Regions from separate parts of the Streptomyces sp. NPDC021562 genome, predicted to be linked through region 3. Evidence: riboswitches for the same ligand, from Rfam matches in the RefSeq annotation. Region 3 holds a riboswitch; each other region holds the start of a gene.
The links. Region 3 has a riboswitch for thiamine pyrophosphate ahead of thiO (glycine oxidase ThiO). Riboswitches for the same ligand answer to the same signal wherever they lie in the genome.

Region 1 (7,973 bases), on a different contig from region 3:
CCCGGAGCCGCTCGTCCACGGCCCGCAGCACCGGGAGCATGGTCCGCACCACGAAGGGGACGCCGACCAGCGCCTGCGCGAGCGGGACCAGGATCCAGGACTGCCGCAGGTCCAGCGGCGGCTTGTCCAGCGCGATCAGGAACCCGAAGCCGACGGTCACCGCGGACACTCCGAGCGGCAGCATCAGCAGCGCGTCGAACCCCCGTGCCAGCCGTCCCGCGTCCCGCCGGGCCAGCGCGGCGGCGGCCAGTGCGCCGATCAGCACCGCGACGGCGGTGGCGGCGGCCGCGTACTCCAGCGAGTTCACGACCGACTCGATCGGCGCGACCAGGAAGGTGCCGCCGTCGGCGTCGCCCAGCGCCCGGTAGTAGCCGAGACCGCCGTCGAGCGACCGCCGTACCAGGACGGCCAGCGGCAGGAGGAGGAGTACGGCGATGGTTCCGAGGACCCCGGCGAGCAGCGCCCACTGGCCGGCCCCGCGCGGCCGGCGTGCCGTCACCGACGGGTCCACCAGCCGCAGCGCGCTCTCCCGGCGCCGTACCGTCCACGCGTGCACGGCGAGGATCGCGCCGACCGCGGCGAACTGGACGATCGTGAGGACGGCGGCCGTGGCGAGGTCGAAGATCTCGGAGGTCTGCCGGTAGATCTCCACTTCGAGGGTGGCGAAGGTGGGCCCGCCGAGGATCTGCACCACGCCGAAGGAGGTGAAGGTGAACAGGAAGACCATCAGCGCGGCGGCCGCCACGGCGGGCGCGAGCGCGGGCAGGGTGACCTTGCGCCAGGCGGCCGCCGGCGAGACGCCGAGCATCCGTGCCGCCTCCTCCTGGCGGGGGTCGAGTTGGGACCACAGGCCGCCCACGGTCCGTACGACCACCGCGTAGTTGAAGAAGACGTGCGCCAGCAGGATGGCCCAGACGGTGGTGTCGAGCCGTACGCCCCACCACTCCTCCAGCAGACCGCCCCGCCCGACGAGCGCGAGGAAGGCGGTCCCCACCACGACCGTCGGCAGGACGAAGGGGACCGTCACGACGGCCCGCAGCACCTGCTTGCCGGGGAAGTCGAGGCGGGCGAAGACATAGGCCGCGGGCAGCGCCACCAGCAGGGTGAGCGCGGTCGAGGCGAGCGCCTGCCAGGTGGTGAACCACAGCACGTGCCGGATGTCGGACTGCCCGACGACCTCGGCGATCCGGCCGAACCGCCAGCCGCCGTCGGTCTTCAGGCCCCGGGCGACGATCGCCGCGACCGGCCAGGCGAAGAAGACCGCGAAGAACGCGACGGGCACGAGCAGCAGCCCGAGCCGCGCCGCGGCCGCCCGCCGGCCGGCGGTCACTTCAGTACGAGTGACGTCCACGTCTTGACCCACTGGTCACGGTTGGCGGCGATCTTGTCGGGCGCCATGGTCTCGGGGTCCGGGGCGGCTGGACCGTACTCGGTGAACTCGTGGGGCACCGCGGCCCCCTTGACCACCGGGTACACGAACATGTTGAGCGGCATGTCCTGCTGGAACTCCTTGGAGACCAGGAAGTCGATGAGCGCCTTGCCGCCCTTGGTGTTCCCGGCGTTGCTCAGCAGTCCGGCGAACTCGATCTGCCGGAAGCAGGTTCCGGTGGCTACACCGGTGGGGGCGGTGCTGGGCTTCGGGTCGGCGTAGATCACCTCGGCGGGCGGCGAGGAGGCGTACGACACGACGAGCGGCCGGTCGCCCTTGGCCTTCTTGCCGCCGGCCGAGCCGGAGAACTCCTCGTTGTAGGCCTGCTCCCAGCCGTCGACGACCTTCACGCCGTTGGCCTTGAGCTTCTTCCAGTAGTCCGGCCAGCCGCCGTCCCCGTACCGGGCGGCGGAGCCCAGCAGGAACCCGAGGCCAGGCGAGGAGGTGGCGGCGTTCTCCGTGACCAGGAGGTTCTTGTACTGCGGCTTGACGAGATCGGCGTACGACGTGGGCGGCGTCAGCTTGTGCTCGCTGAAGTACGCCTTGTCGTAGTTCACGCAGATGTCGCCGTAGTCGATGGGCGTCACCCGGTGCTTGCCGGCGTCGAGCTGGTACGCCGTGCCGACCTGGTCCAGGCCCTTGGCCTCGTACGGCTGGAACAACCCGTTGTCGAGAGCCCTGGACAGCAGGGTGTTGTCGACGCCGAAGAAGACGTCGCCCTGGGGGTTGTCCTTGGTCAGGATCGCCTTGTTGACGGCCTGTCCGGCGTCGCCGTCCTTGAGGACCTTCACCTGGTAGCCGGACTGCTTCTCGAAGTCCTTGAGCACGTTCTTGGAGACGGCCCACGAGTCGTGGCTGACCAGGGTGACGGTCCTGGAGTCGGCTCCGGTGCCCGAGGACGAGCACGCGGACAGCGTGACGAGACCGAGCGCGGCGGCCGCGGCCACGAGGGTTCTGGTGTGCACTGGTGTTTTCCTCCTGGGGTGGACCAGGAAGAGACGCGGCCCTGCCCGTGAGCACGGGGCTCGCGGGCAGGGCGCAACAGCTTGAGTGATGACCGAACTTCCTACCCAGAATGACCTGGGCGAGGTTCAGAGGGTCTGCGGCCCGATTGCCGCACTCTCAGCGCTGTGGCGCTCCCCTGTCGGAATATGAAGATGTACCTGCGGCCCTCAGATTACCGCTCGGTGGCCGCGAGCTGGCCACAGGCCCCGTCGATCTCCTGACCACGGGTGTCCCGGATGGTGACGGGCACCCCGTGCGCGGCGATCGCCTCGACGAACGCCTTCTCGTCCTCGGGCCGCGAGGCGGTCCACTTGGAGCCCGGGGTGGGGTTCAGCGGGATGAGGTTGACGTGCACGGGCTTGCCCTTGAGCAGCCGGCCGAGCCGGTCACCGCGCCATGCCTGGTCGTTGATGTCCCGGATGAGCGCGTACTCGATGGACAGCCGGCGGCCGCTCTTCTCGGCGTACTCGAATCCGGCGTCGAGGACCTCGCGGACCTTCCACCGGGTGTTGACCGGGACGAGGGTGTCGCGCAGTTCGTCGTCGGGGGCGTGCAGGGAGATCGCGAGCCGGCACTTGAAGCCCTCGTCGGCGAACCGGTGGATGGCCGGGACGAGTCCGACGGTGGACACGGTGATCCCGCGCTGCGAGAGGCCGAGCCCGTCGGGCGCCGGGTCGGTCAGCGCCCGGATGGCGCCGACCACCCGCTTGTAGTTGGCGAGCGGTTCGCCCATCCCCATGAAGACGATGTTGGAGAGCCGCGCCGGTCCCCCGGGGACGTCCCCGTCCCGCAGCGCCCGCATACCGTCGACGATCTGGTGGACGATCTCCGCGGTGGACAGGTTCCGGTCCAGGCCCGCCTGCCCGGTCGCGCAGAACGGGCAGTTCATCCCGCACCCCGCCTGCGAGCTGATGCACATGGTCACCCGGTCCGGGTAGCGCATCAGCACCGACTCGACGAGCGTGCCGTCGAACAGCCGCCACAGCGTCTTGCGGGTGGTGCCCTCGTCCGTGGACAGATGCCGTACGACGGTCATCAGCTCCGGGAACAGGGCCTCCCGCAGCTTGTCCCGGGAGCCGGCCGGGATGTCCGTCCACTGCTCGGGGTCGTGCGTGTACCGCGCGAAGTAGTGCTGCGAGAGCTGCTTGGCACGGAACGGCTTCTCCCCGGCCTCGGCCACCGCGTCCTTGCGCTCGGCGGGCGAGAGATCGGCGAGATGCCGCGGCGGCTTCTTGGCTCCGCGCGGGGCGACGAAAGTGAGTTCTCCGGGCTTGGGCATGGTGGTACCAGTGTCGCAGATCGACTCTGGTAGCCCAGGCCAGAGCGGGGTGGGGGTGGTCACCCGTAGGCACCGACTGTCAGCGTTGGTCGACCTCGGACGGCCCAGGGACGGCCCAGGAGTCGATCAGCCGTCGCCGTAGGCGCCCAGGTGGCGGTGCCACGGCCCGTCATCCCATCTCCGCTGGAGCAACCGGGAGCCGTTCCCTGTACGGCCATGTAAAGGTGCGGTCGGGTTCGAGATGGGCGTCGCCCCAGTGAATGGCATGGATGCCGTTCTCGGCGTCAGCCGTGAAGAACACACAGACGAGCCTGGTGGAAGCTCCCAGCTCCTCGAACGCTTCGCGCAGCCCCAGGTACTCCTCGGTCATCAGGTCCTCACCGACGTCGAAGAGGGTCTCCGGAGGCTGCGGCCCGTGCGCCCGGAACAGCCGTTGCCGCGTGGGCGACGCGTTGGCGGGCAAACGGGCCCGGTCCAGTGGCCTGGGCCTGTCCGCGTAGCGAAAGGGAAAGAGTGCGTGATCGTTGATTGTGGACGTCGGTGCTGGATGCGGTCTCCGTCCGGGCGAGATCGTGGGACTGGCTGAGGATGCACTCGATTTTGACGGCGGTCTCATCCGAGTGCTGCGGCAAGTGAAGCTGATCCGAGGCAAGGTCGTGGTCGCTCCGAAGGTGTCGGCCCGTCTACTGGCCCAGCAACGTCAACTTCCAGGAATGGAAGCCTCTCTTGTGTCAGCTGGGTTGATCGCGGCAGCCGGGGAGGACGGCAAGTACGAGTCAGCTTGTGAGCACGGCATGCACGCCCTGCGGAACTTCTACGCCTCGCTGCTGCTAGATGCCGTCGAGTCAGGAGCGTACGCGGAAGGCAGTCGACCGCGTGTTCCTGCTGGCACAGCCGGGCACGCGCGAGGAATGACCTCTTCTTATGCGGCAGCGGTTCAACTGGCAGAGCGTCCGGACGGGCCTCCGTGGTTGTTATGGGCCTTCTTGGTCGTCTGGGTGCTCTGCGGAGCATTCGTCCTGTTCAAGCTGTGCCAGAACAACTGGAAGTTTTCCCGGCGGCGCTGAGGTTCCCGACGGCGTAGGTGCGGCTGCGCGAGTCTGACGGCCCAGAGACGACCGCAGATCCACATGGGTGGCCCGGGGCACGTCATGGCGACCTCGGGCCTCATATCATATAAGTCGCATATGTGGCAATATGGGGCTTGTGGCATTCGGTCTGCCGACAGGAGTGAGGAGTCCATCATGATCGCCAAGCTGCTCGGCAAGCTGTTCTTCACCCGCCACTACGGTGCGTACGGCGAACACGAGTGGGACGCGTACGCCGGCGACGACTCGGCCTGACCGCACCGCCGGCGGGGACCCCGAGCGGCTCCCGCCGGCCAACGTTCTCATGGGCTCACCGAAGGAGCCGCCGCGGCTGCCCGGAGGCAGCTTCGCGGCCTGGAGCCATGACCGGCTCGCCACGGCCCGCCGCGGCGCGGCGGAGTGCGGGGACGTCTGGCAGCTGGAGCCGGGGGTCTACGTGGCCGCCACGGCCGGTGCGTGCGAGGAGGTCCTGCGCCGCGCACGGGATTTCCCCAAGGCGTCGTCGCCCCTCTTCCCGCCGTTGCGGCCGGCGAGCCGAGCGCCGACGCCCGAGGAACGGGCCCGGGCCCACGCCGCCCGGATGCGCGGGCTGCGGCCGCAGGCGGTCGTGGCCCGGACCGGTGAGATCGCGGCCGGGACCGCTCAACTGGCCGAGCGGTGGCCCACGGACCGGGACGTCGAGGTCCTGCCCCTCGTACGGCACGTGCTGGCGGAGGTCGGCGTGCGCTACCTGTTCTCCGAGGACGCGCCGGCCCTGCTGCCCTTCGCCGCACAGCTGTTCCTGGCCCGGGAACTGCTCGCACTCCCCTCGCGCTGGGTCTGGCCGCCCTGGATCCCGACACCGGCACGGCGGTTCCGCACCCGGCAGCAGGTCGCCTTCACCGAGGCGTTGCGACCCGTCGTCCGCCGGCGCCTCTCGTCGGGCCCACCGGGTGACGACATGCTCGGGCAGATGCTCCAGCCCTCCCCCCGCCACGGCCCGCTGCCGGAGCAGGCCGTCCTCGACACCCTCCCGGGCATCACCGTCGCCACCTTCGAGGCACCTTCCCGGGCGGCCGGCTGGATCCTGCTCCACCTGGCGCGGTACCCGGAGGCGGCGGACCGCGTGGCCGCTGAGGCCGCCCTGCTGCCCGCGGACCCGGCGGCGACCACCGGGGAGCACCTCGAAAGCCTGCGGTACACCCGGGCCCTGGTGCACGAGGTGCTCCGGCTGCACCCGCCGAGCTGGCTGCTGACCCGGCAGGCCGGGCACCGGACCGAGCTCGCCGGCTACGGCATCGACGCCGGGTCGACCGTTCTCGTCTGCCCCTACACCGCCCACCGCGACGCGCGGGAACACCCCGATCCGGACCGGTTCCGGCCGGAGCGCTGGCTCGACGACGAGGGCTCGGACGAACCCGGCTCGTCGGCGAAACCCGGTGCCTTCCTCTCCTTCGGTACCGGGCCGCACGGTTGCGAGGGGGCCGCCCTGGCCATGGCGACGCTGACGCTCCTGACCGCGGGGACCGCCCGCCGCCACCGGCTGAGCGAGCCGCCCGGCCCGGAAGCCGCCTACCGGGTCACCACCTTCGTGGGGCTCGCGACCGCCGGCCTGCGCCTGCGGGCCGCCTCACGCGAGGGTGCCGTCCCGCGCGCGCTCGGCTGACCGGCCGTCGGCCAGGTCACCAGGTCACCAGGTCACCAGGTCACCGGCAGGGTGCGGGGGCCGCGGATCAGGCCCTGGGTCTGGAACCCGACCTGCTCCGGGGGTACGGCCAGCCGGATGCCGGGGAAGCGGGTGAGGACCGAGCCGATCATCACCTCGGCCTCCATCCGGGCCATGATCGCGGCCATGCAGTGGTGGGGACCGTGCCCGAAGGCCAGGTGGGGGCCGTCCGCGCGGTCGAAGTCCAGGCGGTCGGGATCGGTGAAGACCGCGGGGTCGCGGTTGGCGGAGACGTAGGCGTTGTAGACGACCTCGCCGGCCCGGATCAGCCGGCCGCCGACCTCGACGTCCTCGACGGCGACACGCGGGATGCCGACGCCGTTGCGGTGCGGGACGTAGCGGAACAGTTCGTCGACGGCCCTGGGCAGCAGCTCCGGCTCCCGGCGCAGCCGGTCCAGGTGTTCGGGGTGGGTGAGCAGCGCGTACATCATCGAGCCGCTGTTGTTGCGGACCGCGTGTCCGCCGCTGACCTGGACGGCGGTGGCCAGGGAGATCGCCTCGTCCGCGGTGATCTCGCCCGCGTCGGTGGCCTGCGCCAGCACCCCGGCGAGGTCCTCCCGGGGTTCCTCCCGGCGGCTTCGCAGCAGCTCGGCGATCCGGGCCCGGGTGGCCCGTGCGGCCTCTCCGGCACGCTGTTCGGAGTCGGCGCCGGCGGACAGCAGGGCCTCGCCGGTCGCCGCCCAGCGGTGCCAGTCCTTCTCGTCGACGCCGAGGAAGTCACGGACCACGGCGATCGGGAAGGGACCGTGGAGATGCTCCATGAGGTCGGCGGGCGGCCCCGCGGCCGCCATCGTGTCGAGCAGTTCACCGGCCCGGCGCTCCGCCGTCGGCCGCAGCCGCTGCATGGCGCGCCCGGTGAAAGCCCGGGCGACGACCCGGCGCAGCCGGTTGTGCCGGGGCGGGTCGATGTACTGCAGGCCCGCCGTCTGCGAGGCCACCGGTTCCGGGCGCATGCTGGTGACGTCGCGGCCGACGACCCGCTCCCGGGAGAACCGCGGGTCGGAGGTGACGAAGCGGACGTCCTCGTACCGGGTGACCAGCCAGGCGTGGCCCTCGCCGTGCGGGAGCCTGATCCGGGTGACCGGCTCCTCGCTCAGCAGCTCGTCGAGGAACGGGTCGGGTGCGAGCGCGGGCAGGTCGTCGACGGGCCAGAACCGCACCGGTGGCGGGTCCGGGACGGGGGACGGGCCGGCGGCCGGGGACGGGTCGAGGGGCATGGGCACACTCCCTGGACGTCGGAGGACACGGCGTCCTCACCGGGAGTCTGCCGATGACCGGCGCGGGGGTGCGATTTCTGGTGCGGCATCCGGGGCGGACGTGCCGGTGGGCCCCGTCCTGCGCAGGGCGGGGCCCACTCACGAGAGGGGTACGACAGCCGGTACCGGTCCGCGGCCCGTGACGATGCCCGTGGCGGTGCCGGGCGCGTGCCTCAGCCGCTGCCGACGAACAGCACCATCAGCAGCCACA
Region 2 (7,973 bases), on a different contig from region 3:
TTGACCACTATCAAAGGGGTAAACCCGGCCAGTCGGCGTCATATGACGGGGTAGGCGATGCGCGAGTCCGTACAAGCAGAAGTCATGATGAGCTTTCTCGTCTCGGAGGAGCTCTCCTTCCGCATCCCCGTGGAGTTGCGCTACGAGACCTGTGATCCGTATGCCGTGCGGCTCACCTTTCATCTGCCCGGGGACGCGCCGGTGACCTGGGCCTTCGGCCGTGAGCTGCTGATCGACGGGGTGGGCCGGCCGTGCGGCGAGGGCGACGTGCACATCGCGCCGGCCGATTCCGAGGTGCTGGGTGAGGTGCTGATCCGCCTTCAGGTCGGATGCGACCAGGCGATGTTCCGTTCCTCGGCACCCCCGCTGGTGGCCTTTCTCGACCGTACGGACAAGCTGGTGCCGCTCGGCCAGGAAGGCGCGCTCGCCGATTTCGACGCCCATCTGGACGAAGCCCTGGACCGCATCCTTGCCGAGGAGCAGAGCGCCGGCTGAGATGTCGTGGCAACGGGGGCAGGACTCTTCGCCCGAGCCGCACGAGAAGCCCGAGGAGAACACGCAGGAACGCTTCTGCGTGTTCTCCTGACTCCGCAAGCGCTTCGGGGCGGCGCCGTCAGCGCTTCCGGCGCCGCCCCCGTCCGCCGCGTGCCGCTGTCTCCATGGGCACGACCCTCTCCGTGCCCGGCCGGTCGGCCGACACCACCAGGGCTGCCAGCAGCGTGGTGACCGGCACCGAGGCCACCAGGCCGATCGAGCCGACCAGCGTGCGCACGACCTCCTCGGCCACCAGCTCACTGTTGGCGACCGTCGTCACGCTGCTCTGCGCGATGGAGAAGAGGAGCAGCAGCGGCAGCGCCGCACCCGCGTAGGCCAGCACCAGGGTGTTGACGACGGAGGCGATGTGGTCGCGGCCGATGCGGATGCCCGCCCGGTACAGCCCGCGCCAGCCCATCGTCGGGTTGGCCTCGTGCAGCTCCCAGACGGCCGACGTCTGGGTCACCGTCACGTCGTCCAGCACGCCCAGCGAACCGATGATGACGCCGGCCAGCAGCAGACCGCTCATGTCGATCGACGGGTACAGGCCGTGGATGAGCCCGGTGTTGTCGTCGGTGTTGCCGGTGAGCGCGGCCCAGTCGATGAACTCGGAGCCGAGCAGGCCGATCAGGCACAGCGAGACCAGGGTGCCGAGCACCGCCACCGAGGTACGGGCCGACAGACCATGACACATGTACAGAGCGATCAGCATGATGGCGCTCGACCCGACCACCGCCACCAGCAGCGGGTTGGAGCCCTGCAGGATCGCCGGCAGGATGAACAGGGTCAGCACCATGAAGCTGACGGCCAGCGCGACCAGCGCCATCACCCCGCGCAGCCGGCCCACCACCACGACGGCGAGCGCGAAGATCCCGGCCAGCAACGCCATCGGGAACTTCCGGTTCACATCGGTGACCGAGTACTGCAGATCCTTCGGTGCCGAGGGCTCGTAGGCGACCACGACCTTCTCGCCCTGGTGCAACTGCCGCGACTGGTCGGGCTGCACGATCTCGGTGAAGGTACGGCCCTTGTCCTTGCCGGTGTCGACCCGGACCGTGGCCTTCTTGCAGGTGCCGCCGCCCTCCTGCTTGCCGGACCCTCCGTCGCCGGTGGAGAGGTCACCGGTCGAACCGCCTCCCGAGGCGTTGACCGACTTGCAGCTGACCGAGACGACCTTGGCGACCGTGGCCGCCTGCGTCTGCCGGTCGAAACCGACACCGGTGCGCTCGTGCGGTGGAGCGCCGCCGGGCCACAGCACGACCAGGCCGACCACCACCGCGGCGGTGAAGGGGATCAGGATCGCCGCGATGACCTTGCGCAGATGCTTCGAGACGGGTGCCGCGGGACCGTGGCTGTGCGAGTGGCCGTGCCCGCCGCCGGCGCCGCGGTGTCCATGGCCGTGATGGGCACCGTCCGTCTCATCAGGACTGTGGTCATGAGCGTGCTCCTGACCGGACCTGTGTGCGTGAGCATGTCCGGCACCGGCAGCACGGCCGTCCTGGCCCGGTCCGCCGCCCGTTACCGCGCCGTCGCCGCGCCGTGGGTCAGGAGGCGGATAGGGGGGCCGCTGTGTCGTGGTCACCGCCCGATCATCGCAAGAACGGCAGAGGCCCCCTGTTCACCGCGCCCGAATTGACGCTAGCGTGGAGGCACCTTTGCACACGCGGGAGCTCGGAGCACCGGGCTGAGAGGGCGCTGATCTCCGTATTCGCGATGTTTCACGTGGAACAAGTGAACTTCCACAGGGAACACCGCTCGACGGAAGCCGCTGCGTCGACCGCCGAACCTGTTACCGGGTAATGCCGGCGTAGGGAGTAGGTCTCATGACCAACAAGGACGCACGCACGCCTGCCTCCGACCAGGACGAACAGCCTTCCACGGGCGAAACGTCACGGGGGGCGGGGAAGTCCGTGGGCTGGCACAAGGGGTATGTCGAGGGCTCGCGCCCCGACCTGCGCGTGCCGGTCCGTCAAGTGCACCTCACCAACGGGCAGTCGGTGACCCTCTACGACACCTCGGGCCCGTACACCGATCCGCTCGTCGAGACCGACGTCCGCCGGGGACTTCCCCCGTTGCGGGAGAACTGGATCATCGCCCGCGGTGACACCGAGGAGTACGCGGGGCGGCCGGTCCGTCCCGAGGACGACGGGATCAAGCACACCGCACCGCGCGGCGGTCTGCGCAACCTGGACGCGGTCTTCCCGGGACGTCCGCGGCAGCCGCGCCGCGGCCGGGCCGGAGAGGCGGTCACCCAGCTCGCGTACGCGCGCCGCGGCGAGATCTCGCCCGAGATGGAGTACGTGGCCATCCGGGAGAATGTCGCGCCGGAGGTCGTCCGTGCGGAGATCGCGGCGGGGCGGGCCGTGCTGCCGGCGAACGTCAACCACCCGGAGATCGAGCCGATGATCATCGGCAAGCGGTTCCTGGTGAAGGTCAACGCCAACATCGGCAACTCGGCGGTCACCTCCTCCATCGAGGAGGAGGTGGAGAAGATGACCTGGGCGACCCGCTGGGGCGCCGACACGGTCATGGACCTCTCCACCGGCCGCAACATCCACACCACCCGTGAGTGGGTGCTGCGCAACTCCCCGGTCCCCATCGGCACGGTGCCGCTCTACCAGGCCCTGGAGAAGGTGGACGGCCGAGCCGAGGAGCTGACCTGGGAGATCTACAAGGACACGGTCATCGAACAGGCCGAGCAGGGCGTGGACTACATGACCGTCCATGCGGGCGTCCGGCTGCCGTTCGTCCCGCTCACGGCGAACCGCAAGACCGGCATCGTCTCGCGCGGCGGGTCGATCATGGCGGCCTGGTGCCTCGCACACCACAAGGAATCGTTTCTGTACGAGAACTTCGAGGAACTCTGCGAGATCCTCGCCGCCTACGACGTCACGTACTCGCTGGGGGACGGCCTGCGCCCCGGCTCCATCGCGGACGCCAACGACGAGGCACAGTTCGCGGAACTCCGCACGCTCGGGGAACTCAACCGGATCGCCAAGCGTTTCAACGTACAGACCATGATCGAGGGCCCGGGCCACGTCCCGATGCACAAGATCAAGGAGAACATCGACCTTCAGCAGGAGATCTGCGATGAAGCTCCGTTCTATACGCTCGGCCCGCTGACCACGGACGTCGCACCGGCGTACGACCACATCACCTCCGGTATCGGTGCCGCGATGATCGCCTGGTGGGGCACGGCGATGCTCTGCTACGTCACACCCAAGGAGCATCTGGGTCTGCCCAACCGGGACGACGTGAAGACGGGCGTCATCACGTACAAGATCGCGGCTCACGCGGCCGACCTCGCCAAGGGGCACCCGGGTGCGCAGGAATGGGACGACGCCCTGTCCGACGCCCGCTTCGAGTTCCGGTGGGAGGACCAGTTCAACCTCGCCCTGGACCCGGTCACGGCCCGCGAGTTCCACGACGAGACCCTCCCGGCGGAGCCGGCGAAGACCGCCCACTTCTGCTCCATGTGCGGCCCGAAATTCTGTTCGATGAAGATCTCGCAGGACATCCGGCGCGAACACGGTGGCAGTCGTGCCGAGATCGAGGAAGGGATGGCTCAGAAGTCCAAGGAGTTCGCGGCGTCGGGGAACCGGGTGTATCTGCCGATCGCCGACTGAGGGCGGCCCGGGAGCGCTCGCCCGGCTCGGAGCCGTGTCCGGCCCGCGCCCCCGGGTGGGGGCGCAGGCCGGGCTATTCCGGCTGGTGTTCCGGGCCTCCGAAGTCCGGGCTGGTGTAGTCCGGGCTGCTGAAGCTCGGGCGGGGGGCGGGAGCCGCGCCGTCGTCGGTGCTGAAGCCGGGGCGGTCGTAGCCGAGGCGCGGCATCCGGCCCGCCGGGCCCGACGGGGCTGTACGGCGCAGTTCGGCCGTACCGGCGTCAGTGGCCAGCGCTTCCCGCAGGAAGGGCAGGATGCCTCGCTCCAGCAGGGCGTCCCGCCAGGCCTGTCGGGCCTTGGCCACCTCGCCGTCGGGTTCGCCGTAGGCACCCGCCTCCAGCGAGGGGCTGTTGCGCAGTGCGGTCAGGAGCAGCCCCGCGCCCGCCATGAGGATGGCGGCCGCGGTCACGGCGCCGAACACCCAGCCGGCGGTGAGCATGGTCTGGGCGAACGCCGGGGCCGGGTCCAGCATCTTCAGGACGTAGCCGACGAGCAGGAAGATCGCGGCGGCGGTGCCGGCGAGCACGGGCGCCAGGACCAGGGCGAGGGCGAAACCTCCGGCGCCGGTGGTCTCGGCGGCTTCGCCGAGGGTGGTGGCGAGCCCCAGCGACCCGCCCGCGGCCGACTCGGCGGAGTCCGGCTGCCGGACGGGGGCCGGGGTGGACCGCGCCGGATTGCGCAGTTCCTCGCGGACCTTCACATAGTGCTGGTACTCGGTCGCCGCGGCCGCCGCTATCAGTGCGGTGGCGTTGAGCGCCATGGTGCGCAGCTGTTCGGTGTTCAAATGCCGACCGGAACCGGCCAGTTCGGGACGGTGAGGGGCGGAGCGCAGCGCCTCATCGAGGATCCGCTCGTATTCCTGGCGGTCCTCGCTGTGCAGGTGCTGCGGAACGCTGTTCATGTGCATCCCCCGATGCTCCGTAGGGCTTGTGGCTCGCACGCCGGCGAACCGTCGGGCAGAAACGGAGGGGAGCCTGCTACGGATAAACCGATGGTAGAGCCGTTAAGGCACGCGGTGACAGGGGGTTGCCGGAAATTGGGGGTGGCCCGCGTGTGCCGCCGGAGGGACAGAACAGCGTACCGAAAGCTCAGACGTCCAGCGGGAGTTGCCTCACCAGCAGTTTTCCGGCCATGGTCACTCCGCCGTCCATGGCGATGGCCAGTCCGTCCGCGTAGATGTGCGGTCCTTCCACGACGGGCCTGGTGCCCTCTTCGTCGTCCTCGGAGCCGACTTCGCCCAGCAGATAGGGAATCGGGCTGTGCCCGTGAACGATGCGGGTGCCTCCGTACGTATCGAGAAGGGAACGGACGGCGTCTGCACCCCCCTCGTCGCGGAAGGAGAAGCGCTTGGTGAACTTGCGGAAGAGATCCCAGACCTCGTCCGCGTCATTACGGGTGATGGTCTCGCGGATCGTGTCGTTGACGGCCTCGATCGAGTCCCCGTAGTCGAGGTAGGCGGTGGTGTCCGAGTGCACCAGCAGGTAGCCGTCGACCTCCTCCACCGCGTCCAGGCGCGCCATCCACTGGAGGTGGTGGTCCTGGAGCCGGTCCATGTCGGTCTTCTGCCCGCCGTTGAGCAGCCACGCGGCCTGGAAGGTGGCGGTACCGGCGCCGGAGTTGACGGGGGTGTCCCCGAACCGCTTGGCACCGAGCAGCAGCAGCTCGTGGTTGCCCATGAGGGCCTTGCAGTAGCCGCCGGCCGCGGCCGCCTCGGCGGACAGCCGCATCACCAGGTCGATGACGCCGATGCCGTCCGGGCCGCGGTCGGTGAAGTCGCCGAGGAACCACAGCCGGGCGGTGCCCGCGCACCAGTGTCCGTCGGCGTCGATCAGGCCCTGCTCGGCCAGTGCGGCGAGCAGTTCGTCGATGTAGCCGTGCACGTCGCCGACGACGTAGAGCGGGCCGGGGCCGTCCGCGGGCTGCGGGGCCGCGGCGGCGGCCGGTTCGACCGGCAGCTGGAGCGTGTCGCCGCGGTTGATCACCGGCAGGTCGCGCTGGGTCGGGGTGTACTCCTCCGGGTAGCCCTCGGGATACGGATCGTCGAGCACCGGGGCGGCCTCACCGGGGTGGGTGCCGTGGACGTACGGACCGGTCTCGTTGACGTATGCGGGCACCCGGAAGTCGCGCACCGTCGCCGTCCGCTCCACCTCGGGTCCCTGACCGGCCCCCTGAGTCATCAGACCCCTCCACCATCGCGCCGCAACTGCACCGGTTCGGACTGCCTGGTCGCAGCGGCCCGCGGTGTCGTGGGCCCATCATAGGAATGCCCGTCGCGCCGTGTGATGACCCAGGGGTGGTGAATCGGGGCGCGGCCCCGATCCGATGCGGCTTTCGCCCCGGTTGGGAGGGTCTTCGCCTGTCGGCCGTTCACCTGCCGTCCCCCGTCCGCCGACGGCAGGCAGGTGAGCCGGCCGTACCTCCGCGTGTCCGTGCTACTCCTCCTCCGGCGCCCGCGGCGGGCTGACCGTGGTGCGCGGCGCCCGTCGCTGGGAAGAGGTGCGCACGATCAGCTCGGTCGGTATCACCTGCTCGACAGGATGGTCGGACTCGACCCCCTCGATCGCGTCGATGAGCAGTTGCACCACCGCCGTGCCGATCCGGCGCGGTTTCAGCGAGAGCGTGGTGATGGGCGGTTCGGTGTTGGCGTACACCGTGGACTCGCTGCAGCAGACCAGCAGCAGGTCGTCGGGGACCCGCAGACCGTAGCGGCGGGCGGCGGCGAGCAGGTCCGTGCCGTTGGGGTCGAACAGGCCGTAGACGGCGTCGGGCCGGTCGGGGCGGGCGAGCAGCCGGTCGGCGGCGACGGCTCCCGCGCACGGGTCGTGCGCCGGGTACGCCTCGTACACCGGGTCCTGGCCGACGCGTTCGCACCAGTGCAGGTAGGCGGTGGTCGACAGATGCGTGTACGTGTCCGTCGTGGTGCCCGTGAGCAGGCCGATCCGGCGGGCACCCGCGTCGGCGAGGTGGTCGAGGATGCCGAGTACGGCGGCCTCGTGGTCGTTGTCCACCCAGGCCGTGACCGGCAGCGAACCGGCCGGCCTGCCGTCGGAGACCACCGGCAGCCCCTGTCGGACCAGCTCGCTGACGACCGGGTCCTGGTCGGAGGGGTCGATGACGACGGTGCCGTCCAGGGCGACGTTCGACCACACGTCGTGGCGTGAGGTCGCGGGCAGGATGACCAGGGCGTAGCCGCGGGCGAGCGCGGCCGAGGTGGCGGCCCGCGCCATCTCGGCGAAGTACGCGAACTCCGTGAAGGTGAAAGGTTCATCCCCGTACGTCGTCACGGTCAGGCCGATGAGTCCCGACTTGCCGGTACGGAGGGTCCGGGCGGCGGCCGAGGGGCGGTATCCCAGCCGGTCGGCCACCTCGCGGACATGGCGCCGAGTGGCGTCCGGAAGCCGGCCCTTGCCGTTCAGGGCGTCGGAGACGGTCGTGATGGAGACTCCGGCGGCGGCGGCCACGTCTCTGATGCCCGCCCGGCCCGGCCGGTTGCCTCGCCGAGAGGTTTCCGCGCGGCTCACCTGGTGCTTCCCTGCTGCTGTCATGGCGAGCCGATAGTAGGGCTCATGCGGTGGGGTAGTGCGGACGCATATGCGCGCGTTGACAGGCACGTTTCTGCAAGGTCAAAAGGGGTCAACTACCTTAGAAAAAAAGTCAGTTGAACGATCCAATGGTGAGACGTAACTTGTCTGCGCGGATGGGCCTGCCAAGTGCCCCATGTCTCGAAGAGGTCTCAACTCACCTGCATGGGCGATGCGCGCTACGGCGTGAGCCACC
Region 3 (7,973 bases):
AGTGTACGAGCCCGCACCGATCGCCCCACTGGTGAGACCGCTTTCCCGGGCGGACTGCAGCGGAGCTGTGACGCTCGCCGGCGAAAACAGTAGCCATGGATATAGTAGCCATGTACTGTATCTGCCATGAGTGAGACAGCCGAGGGCGCCACGGCCGGATTCCTGGTCTGGCGCCTGTCGATGAAGTGGCGGGTGGCCGTCGACCGGGCGGTCGCGCCGCTGGGTCTGACCCACGCCCAGTACGCGGTGCTGGCGTCCCTGTACGGCATGAGCCGCACCGGGGAGCGGCCCAGCCAGCGCCGCCTCGCCGACCACACCGGACTGGAGCCGCTGTACGTCTCGAAGCTCGCCCGCGCCCTGGAGGCCGCCGGACTCCTCGCCCGCACCCGCGACCCCGGCGACCCGCGGGCCATGCAGCTGACGCTCACCGAGCAGGGGCGCGCTGTCACGCGGCGGGCGATCGCCGTGGTCCAGGGCCTGCTGGACCAGATGCTGGAGCCGCTCGGGGGGCAGCACGGCCCGCGCGCCCGACAGCTCACCCAGGACCTGGTGACCCTGCTCGACGCCCCTCTTGATCCGCACACCGAGCACGAGAAGGAGCAGCCATGACCACCACCGCACCCACCCTCGACGCCCGCGTCATCGCCCTGGCCCACCACGCCCCGCGCGCCCTCCTGGAGGGCGTCCTGACCCGCTACGGCATCACCTTCCACCAGAGCGTCACGCTCCGCGCGGCCGTGGTCGCCGGTGACTCCGCCGGCCGTGACGACCTCGTCGCCCAGGTCACCGGCGCGCTGAAGACCGACGAGGCGACCGTGCACGGCGTGATCGAGGAGCTGACGGCCGCGGAGCTGCTGGCGGCGGACGCGTCCCGGCTCCGCGTCACCGACACCGGCCGCGAGCTGTACGAGCGCACCGCCGCCGAGAGCGCGAAGATCGCCGCCCACCTGTACGCCGGCATCCCGAAGGAGGACCTGGCGACGGCGGGCCGCGTCCTGACCCTGATCACGGACCGAGCCAACACAGAACTCACCCGCCCCTGACCCACCCTGCCACCCGGGCGCTCCCGCCCGGGACGCCCCCATCCGGGATGCTCCCGCCCCGGGGCGCTCCGTCCGGGGACGCTCGCGCCCCGAGACGTCCCCGCCGCCGGTCGCCCCGGTCCCGAGGCGGCGCTGCCGCCTCGATCTCCCGCTGTCCGCGGCCGCCGACGGTGCTTTGCCCCCGCGGGAGGGGTTCACCTTTTCGGTGAACGGTTTCGGGTGGTGCGTGGGCGGGAGAGCGGGGGCGGGAGCGGGCCGGGGTCAGAACGCCGGGCGCTCCGGGTCGAGCACCGCCAGGCCCTCCGCAGGAGAGGACGCCTCGGCGAAGTAGCGCCGGGGAATGCGCCCCGCCAGCCGGGCCAGCCGCCCCGCCTCCACCCCGGCCCGCATGGCCAGGGCCATCCGCTCGGGATCCCGCGCCCGCGTCACGGCCGACGCCAGCATCACCCCCGCACACCCCAGCTCCATCGCGAGCGCCACGTCGGACGCCGTACCGGCCCCCGCGTCCAGGATCACCGGCACGCGCGCGTGCTCCACGATCAGCTGGAAGTTGTGCGGGTTGCGGATCCCGAGCCCCGACCCGATCGGCGACCCCAGCGGCATCACCGCCGCGCACCCCACGTCCTCCAGCCGCCGCGCCAGCACCGGATCGTCGTTGGTGTACGGCAGCACCGTGAACCCGTCGTCCACCAGCGTCTCCGCCGCGTCCAGCAGCTCCACCGGATCCGGCAGCAGCGTCCGCTCGTCGGCGATGACCTCCAGTTTCACCAGCGAGGTCCCCAGCGCCTCCCGCGCCAGCCGGGCGGTCAGCACCGCCTCCCCGGCGGTGAAGCACCCCGCCGTGTTCGGCAGCACCCGGACCCCCAGCCGTTCGAGCACCGACAGCACGGAACCCCGTACCCCGGGATCCACCCGTCGCATCGCGACCGTGGTCAGCTCCGTCCCGGACGCGACGAGCGCCCGCTCCAGCACCTCCAGGCTGGGCGCACCCCCGGTACCCATGATCAACCGGGAGGAGAAGGTCGTACCCCCGAGCACGAACGGATCGTCGGCCACGGCGCTCAGCCTCCCTGCACGGCGGTCAGGACTTCCACCCGGTCGCCCTCGGCGAGGCCCGTCGCCGGCCACTGCGCGCGCGGTACGACGGTCTCGTTGACGGCCGCGGCCACCCCGGACGGCGCGGCCGTCAGGGACTTCACGAGCGTGTCGAGAGCGGTGCCCGGGGCGATCTCCCGGCGCTCCCCGTTGACGGAGATGTTCATGCGGTCTGCTCCACGAGTACGTCGAGAACGGGGCCGAAGCGCCGCGGCGAGAACGGACGGGCCTCCGCGGGCGGCTCGCCGCCGGCCAGCAGCTCCGCCATCACGTCCCCCGTGACCGGCGTGAGCAGCACCCCGTTGCGGTAGTGCCCGGTGGCGAGCAGCAGCCCGTCGAGGCGGGTCGGACCGAGCAGCGGCGCGTTGTCGGGGGAGCCGGGGCGCAGCCCGGCCCGGGTCTCGGTCAGCGGCAGTTCGGTGATGCCGGGAACCAGCTCGTGGGCGTCCCGCAGCAGCTCGTAGACACCGCCCGCCGTGACGGTCGTGTCCCAGCCCAGCTCCTCGCTGGTCGCGCCGACGACCAGCTCGCCGTTCTCCCTGGGCACCAGGTAGACACTGCCGCCGCGCACCACGGCCCGCACGGTCCGGCTGAGGAACGGCGCGTGGCGCGGGGGCACCGTCAGCCGCAGCACCTGCCCCTTCACGGGCCGTACCGGCGGCAGCACGTCGTCGGGCACCCCGGCCAGCCGCCCGCTCAGGCTCCCGCCCGCCAGCACCACCTGCCCGGCGCCCAGCGTCCGTCCCGCGCGCGTGACGACGCCGGCCGCCCGCTCCCGTACGACGTCCAGCCGCTCGGCCCAGTCGCGGTGGAAGGCCACCCCGGCCCGCTCGCACGCCGTGACCAGGGCGGCGGCCAGCCGCCGCGGGTCGATCTGGTGGTCGCCGTCTACCCGCAGCCCGCCGCGCACCCCGGGCGCCAGCATCGGCTCCAGGCGCCGGCACTCCCGCCCGGACAGCCACTCCGAGTCCAGCCCCGACTGCCGCTGCAGGGCGTGCAGTTCCCGCAGGTGGGCGCGGTCGTCGGCGTCGAGGGCGACCGCGAGCGTGCCGCAGCGCCGGTAGCCGAGGTCCTGGCCGGTCAGCTCGGTCAGCTCGGCGGCGAAGCCGGGATAACGGCGGGCGGAGGCCAGGTTGAGCCCCAGCAGGGTCTGCTCGCCGTGGTGCAGCTCGGTGACCGCGGCCAGCATCCCCGCCGCGACCTGCGCGGCCCCGCCGCCGGGCGCCGGGTCGACCACGGTGGTGGCGAGCCCGCGCTGCGCCGCCCGCCAGGCCGTGACCAGGCCGATGATCCCGCCCCCGATGACGAGGACGTCGGACGTACGTGAGGACATGGGCGTCCAGCCCCTCCCTTCGCCGGCATGACCCGGATCAGGTTCGTACGGTCGGAGGCCGCCAGCCTCCCTCTCAGCCCGGTACGTCCGGGCTCCCGCGTGTGCTTGTACGTCCGCCACCCTAGCCCGAGTCGTCCGGCGCGGTAAGGACGCCCTCGCCGGGCGCTGTGCAACAGGTCACGCGGCATGCCCCCTGACTGACTCTTTGTCAGTTGTCTATCGTTCTTGTCCATGGTGATCAGGTGAGCGGGCAGACGCAGCGACAGGGCACGTCACAGGAGCGGCGCGTGGTCGTCGTGGGCGCGGGCATGGCCGGGGTGCAGACCGCCGTCGCCCTGCGCGAGCGGGGTTTCACCGGCACGGTCACGCTGATCGGCGCCGAGCCGCACCAGCCGTACGACCGGCCGCCGCTCTCCAAGGCCGTGCTGCTCGGCAAGGCGGAGGGCTCGGCCTTCGAGGTCGACTTCGAGGCGCTCGGCATCGAGCTGGCGCTGGGCCGCGAGGCGGTCGGCGTGCGCACCGCCGACCACGAGCTGGACACCGAGGCGGGACCGGTGCCGTACGACGTCCTGGTGCTCGCGACCGGCGCCGAGCCGATCAGGCTGCCCGGCACCGAGGGGGTGCCCGGCGTCCACCTGCTGCGCACCCTGGACGACGCCGAGCGGCTGCGGCCGGTGCTCGCCCGGCAGCACGACATCGTGGTGGTCGGCGCGGGCTGGATCGGCGCCGAGTTCGCCACCGCCGCGCGTGCCGCCGGCTGCGCGGTGACCGTCGTGGAGGCCGCCGGCCTGCCGCTCGCGGGAGCCCTGCCCGCCGACGTCGCCGCGCCGATGACCGCCTGGTACGCCGAGAGCGGCACCGAACTGCGCACGCACGCGCGCGTGGCGCGCGTCGAACCCGGCGCGGTGGTCCTCGACGACGGCGCGCGGGTCCCCGCGGGCGCCGTCGTGGTCGGCATCGGCGCCCGCCCCGCCACCGGCTGGCTGGCCGGCTCCGGCATCGAACTGGGCGCCCACGGCGACGTGGTCGCCGACGACCGCCTGCGCACCGGCGCGCCGGACGTCTACGCCGTCGGCGACTGCGCGTCCTTCCCGTCCGGCCGCTACGGCGAACGCCTGCTGATCCACCACTGGGACAACGCCCTCCAGGGCCCGCGCACGGTCGCCGCCAACATCCTCGGCGAGTCCGACGCCGTCTACGACCCGGTGCCGTACTTCTGGTCCGAGCAGTTCGGCCGCTTCGTCCAGTACGCGGGCCACCACGCGTCCGCCGACCGGATGGTCTGGCGCGGTGACCCGACGGGCCCGGCCTGGAGCGTCTGCTGGCTGCGCGACGACCGCCTGGCAGCCCTCCTCGCGGTGGGCCGCCCCCGGGACCTGGCACAAGGGCGACGGCTGATCGAGGCGGGCACCCGAATGGCCCCGGAGGCCCTGTCAGACCCCGCCCGCCCCTTGAAAGACGCGACCGCAGCGCCCCGTTAGGGGCGCGGGACCGTGACGTGTGCGGCTCCGCCACGTGGGCGCGACACGCCACGACCGTGCCGCACCCGGACGACTACCGATCGCACCCCACCCGGCGGAGCGCCTACCCTGGACCCGTGACCGAGATTGACGCAAACATCGATGCTCTCGTCCCCGCCTGGCTCACCCTCCCCGACATCGCGGAGATGCTCGACGTCGAGGTGACCCGCGTGCGGCAGCTGGTCAAGGAGGGCCAGCTCATCGCCGTCCGCCGCGGTGAGAACAGGGCACTGCACGTCCCCGCCGCCTTCATCGACGGGAACAAGGTCGTCAAGGGCCTGGCCGGCACCCTGACGCTGCTGCGGGACGACGGCTTCAACGACGAAGAGATGCTGGAGTGGCTCTTCACCCCGGACGAGACCCTGCCCGGCACCCCCGCGCAGGCGCTCAGCGAGAATCGCGGCACGGAGGTGAAGCGTCGCGCCCAGGCGCTCGCCGTCTGAGCGACCGGCAACCGGCAACGACACCACGGGGGACCCGACGATGACCGACACCGCCCGCGCCCGGCTGGCCGACGCCCGCCTCTACCTGTGCACGGACGCCCGGAAGGAGCAGGGCGACCTCGCCGAGTTCCTGGACGCGGTGCTGGCGGGCGGTGTCGACGTCGTGCAGCTGCGGGACAAGGGCATGGAGGCCGCCGAGGAGCTGGCGCACCTCGCCGTCCTGGCCGAGGCCTGCGCCCGGCACGGCAAGCTGCTCGCGGTCAACGACCGCGCCGACGTGGCCCACGCCGCCGACGCCGACGTGCTCCACCTCGGCCAGGGCGACCTGCCGGTCGCGGCCGCCCGCGCGATCCTCGGCCCGGACGTCCTCGTCGGCCGCTCCACGCACACCGAGGCGGAGGCCGCCGCGGCGGCCGTCCAGGACGGCGTGGACTACTTCTGCACCGGCCCCTGCTGGCCCACCCCCACCAAGCCCGGCCGGCCTGCCCCGGGGCTCGACCTGGTGCGGTACACCGCGGCCCTGGGCACCGAGCGCCCCTGGTTCGCCATCGGCGGCATCGACCTGGGCAACCTCGACCAGGTGCTGGAGGCGGGCGCCCGCCGCGTGGTGGTCGTCCGCGCGCTCACCGCGGCCGACGACCCGGGCGCGGCGGCGGCCGAGTTCGCCAAGCGCCTCCACTCGGCGTGACCGGCTCCGGGAGCCCCACTGGGCCGTGATGTCCGAAAACCTGTCCAGTATTCGGACGCAGGGTCGGCAATTCGGGCAAATGTCCCGAGTCTGGTTGGGTGTCCGTCCGCCCCTGACTAACCTGCGGGTATGGCCCTAGGAACCGCGTCCACCAGGACTGACCGCGCACGCACCGTGCGCGACATGCTCGCCAGCGGCAAGACCACGTACTCCTTCGAGTTCTCGGCGCCGAAGACCCCCAAGGGCGAGCGGAACCTGTGGAGCGCGCTCCGGCGGGTCGAGGCGGTCGCCCCCGACTTCGTCTCCGTGACCTACGGCGCCGGCGGGTCCACCCGCGCGGGCACCGTCAAGGAGACCCAGCAGATCGTCGCCGACACCACCCTCACCCCGGTCGCCCACCTCACCGCGGTCGACCACTCGCTCGCCGAGCTGCGCAACATCATCGGCCAGTACGCGGACGCCGGGATCCGCAACATGCTCGCCGTGCGCGGCGACCCGCCCGGCGACCCGATGGGGCAGTGGGTGGCGCACCCGCAGGGGCTGACCTACGCGGCCGAACTCGTCCGGCTCATCAAGGAGTCGGGTGACTTCTGCGTGGGCGTCGCCGCCTTCCCCGAGATGCACCCGCGCTCCGACGACTGGGACACCGACGTCCGGTACTTCGTCGACAAGTGCCGCGCGGGCGCCGACTACGCCATCACGCAGATGTTCTTCCAGCCCGAGTCGTACCTCCGGCTCCGCGACCGGGTCGAAGCGGCCGGCTGCCGGACCCCGGTGATTCCGGAAATCCTGCCCGTCACCAGTGTGAAGATGCTGGAACGGTTGCCCAAACTCAGCAACGCCGTCTTCCCGGACGCCCTGAAAGAGCGGATCCTCACAGCGAAAGACGATCCGGCGGCGGTACGCTCCATTGGCATCGAATTCGCCACGGAGTTCTGCGCTCGGCTGCTCGCCGAGGGAGTGCCCGGACTGCACTTCATCACGCTCAACAACTCCACGGCCACCCTGGAGATCTACGAGAACCTGGGCCTGCACCATCCCCCGCAGGCCTAGACCGGCCGCACCGGTGTACGACACACTGCGTAGCGGGCACTGGGAGAGGGGCGTACATGGGCTGGACGGTCCTCTACGTAGCGTTCGGCATCGTCGCACTGTGGTTGCTCGGCGAGGTACTGCTGCAGTACAAGGCGCGGCTGCGCTGGCGGCTGCTCGCCTTCGCGGGCTTCCTCGGCGTCGTCCTCGGTGTCCTGATCCCGTCCGTGATCGTCATCGGCGTGGGCGCGATCGCCTTCGCGGTCGGCCAGACCTACGTCACGCTGTCGTTCCGCCGCGGCTTCGAGGCCGGCTGGGCGGTCAAGCGCCCCGACACGGACGGTGACGGCGGGGGCCTCACCCTCGGCCTGACCAAGCGCCGCCGCGGCGAACCGGACGAGAACCCCGGCCTGGAGGCCACCGACCCGGACGCCGCCGACGCCGCCTACGCCGAGCAGCAGGCCGGCCACGCCACCGGCGCCACCCCCGCCTACCGCGACGACGACTACGACGACGTCTTCACCCCGGGTCCCCGCTCCACCGAGCCGACCGCCGCCGAGTCCACGGCGGTGTACGAGCCACAGCCGATGCCCGACGACACCGGCTCCTACGGCGTGTACCGCGACTCCGGCCACGCCGCGACCGGCGACCAGCAGGCCGCCTACGCGACCGCGGGCCAGGACCAGGGCTACGCCGCCGAGGGCACCGACCAGAACTACGCCTACGACTACTCGGGCTACGGCCAGCAGCAGTACGGCTACGACGTGAACGGCCAGCAGCAGTACGCCAACTACTCCGACCCGTACATCGGCAACCAGA

Region 1: another riboswitch for thiamine pyrophosphate. It lies ahead of AB0G52_RS14560 (thiamine ABC transporter substrate-binding protein); the one in region 3 lies ahead of thiO (glycine oxidase ThiO).
Region 2: another riboswitch for thiamine pyrophosphate. It lies ahead of thiC (phosphomethylpyrimidine synthase ThiC); the one in region 3 lies ahead of thiO (glycine oxidase ThiO).

Annotation. Positions count from the first base shown of each region.
Region 1 is NZ_JBFACN010000008.1:109,036-117,008, forward strand. Features, by position in the region: gene AB0G52_RS14555 (iron ABC transporter permease) at 1-1,288, opposite strand, end outside; gene AB0G52_RS14560 (thiamine ABC transporter substrate-binding protein) at 1,327-2,394, opposite strand; TPP riboswitch at 2,475-2,582, opposite strand; gene rlmN (23S rRNA (adenine(2503)-C(2))-methyltransferase RlmN) at 2,607-3,713, opposite strand; gene AB0G52_RS14570 (hypothetical protein) at 3,883-4,176, opposite strand; gene AB0G52_RS14575 (hypothetical protein) at 4,238-4,780, shown strand; gene AB0G52_RS14580 (cytochrome P450) at 5,106-6,446, shown strand; gene AB0G52_RS14585 (cytochrome P450) at 6,479-7,723, opposite strand; gene AB0G52_RS14590 (phosphatidate cytidylyltransferase) at 7,936-7,973, opposite strand, start outside.
Region 2 is NZ_JBFACN010000002.1:165,169-173,141, reverse strand. Features, by position in the region: gene AB0G52_RS03200 (SsgA family sporulation/cell division regulator) at 58-495, shown strand; gene AB0G52_RS03195 (YibE/F family protein) at 614-2,116, opposite strand; TPP riboswitch at 2,188-2,365, shown strand; gene thiC (phosphomethylpyrimidine synthase ThiC) at 2,358-4,160, shown strand; gene AB0G52_RS03185 (hypothetical protein) at 4,234-5,103, opposite strand; gene AB0G52_RS03180 (metallophosphoesterase) at 5,285-6,373, opposite strand; gene AB0G52_RS03175 (LacI family DNA-binding transcriptional regulator) at 6,629-7,741, opposite strand.
Region 3 is NZ_JBFACN010000007.1:131,976-139,948, forward strand. Features, by position in the region: gene AB0G52_RS13105 (MarR family transcriptional regulator) at 127-609, shown strand; gene AB0G52_RS13110 (MarR family transcriptional regulator) at 606-1,043, shown strand; gene AB0G52_RS13115 (thiazole synthase) at 1,305-2,099, opposite strand; gene thiS (sulfur carrier protein ThiS) at 2,105-2,305, opposite strand; gene thiO (glycine oxidase ThiO) at 2,302-3,471, opposite strand; TPP riboswitch at 3,469-3,580, opposite strand; gene AB0G52_RS13130 (FAD-dependent oxidoreductase) at 3,714-4,952, shown strand; gene AB0G52_RS13135 (Rv2175c family DNA-binding protein) at 5,069-5,434, shown strand; gene thiE (thiamine phosphate synthase) at 5,475-6,122, shown strand; gene metF (methylenetetrahydrofolate reductase [NAD(P)H]) at 6,252-7,175, shown strand; gene AB0G52_RS13150 (hypothetical protein) at 7,232-7,973, shown strand, end outside.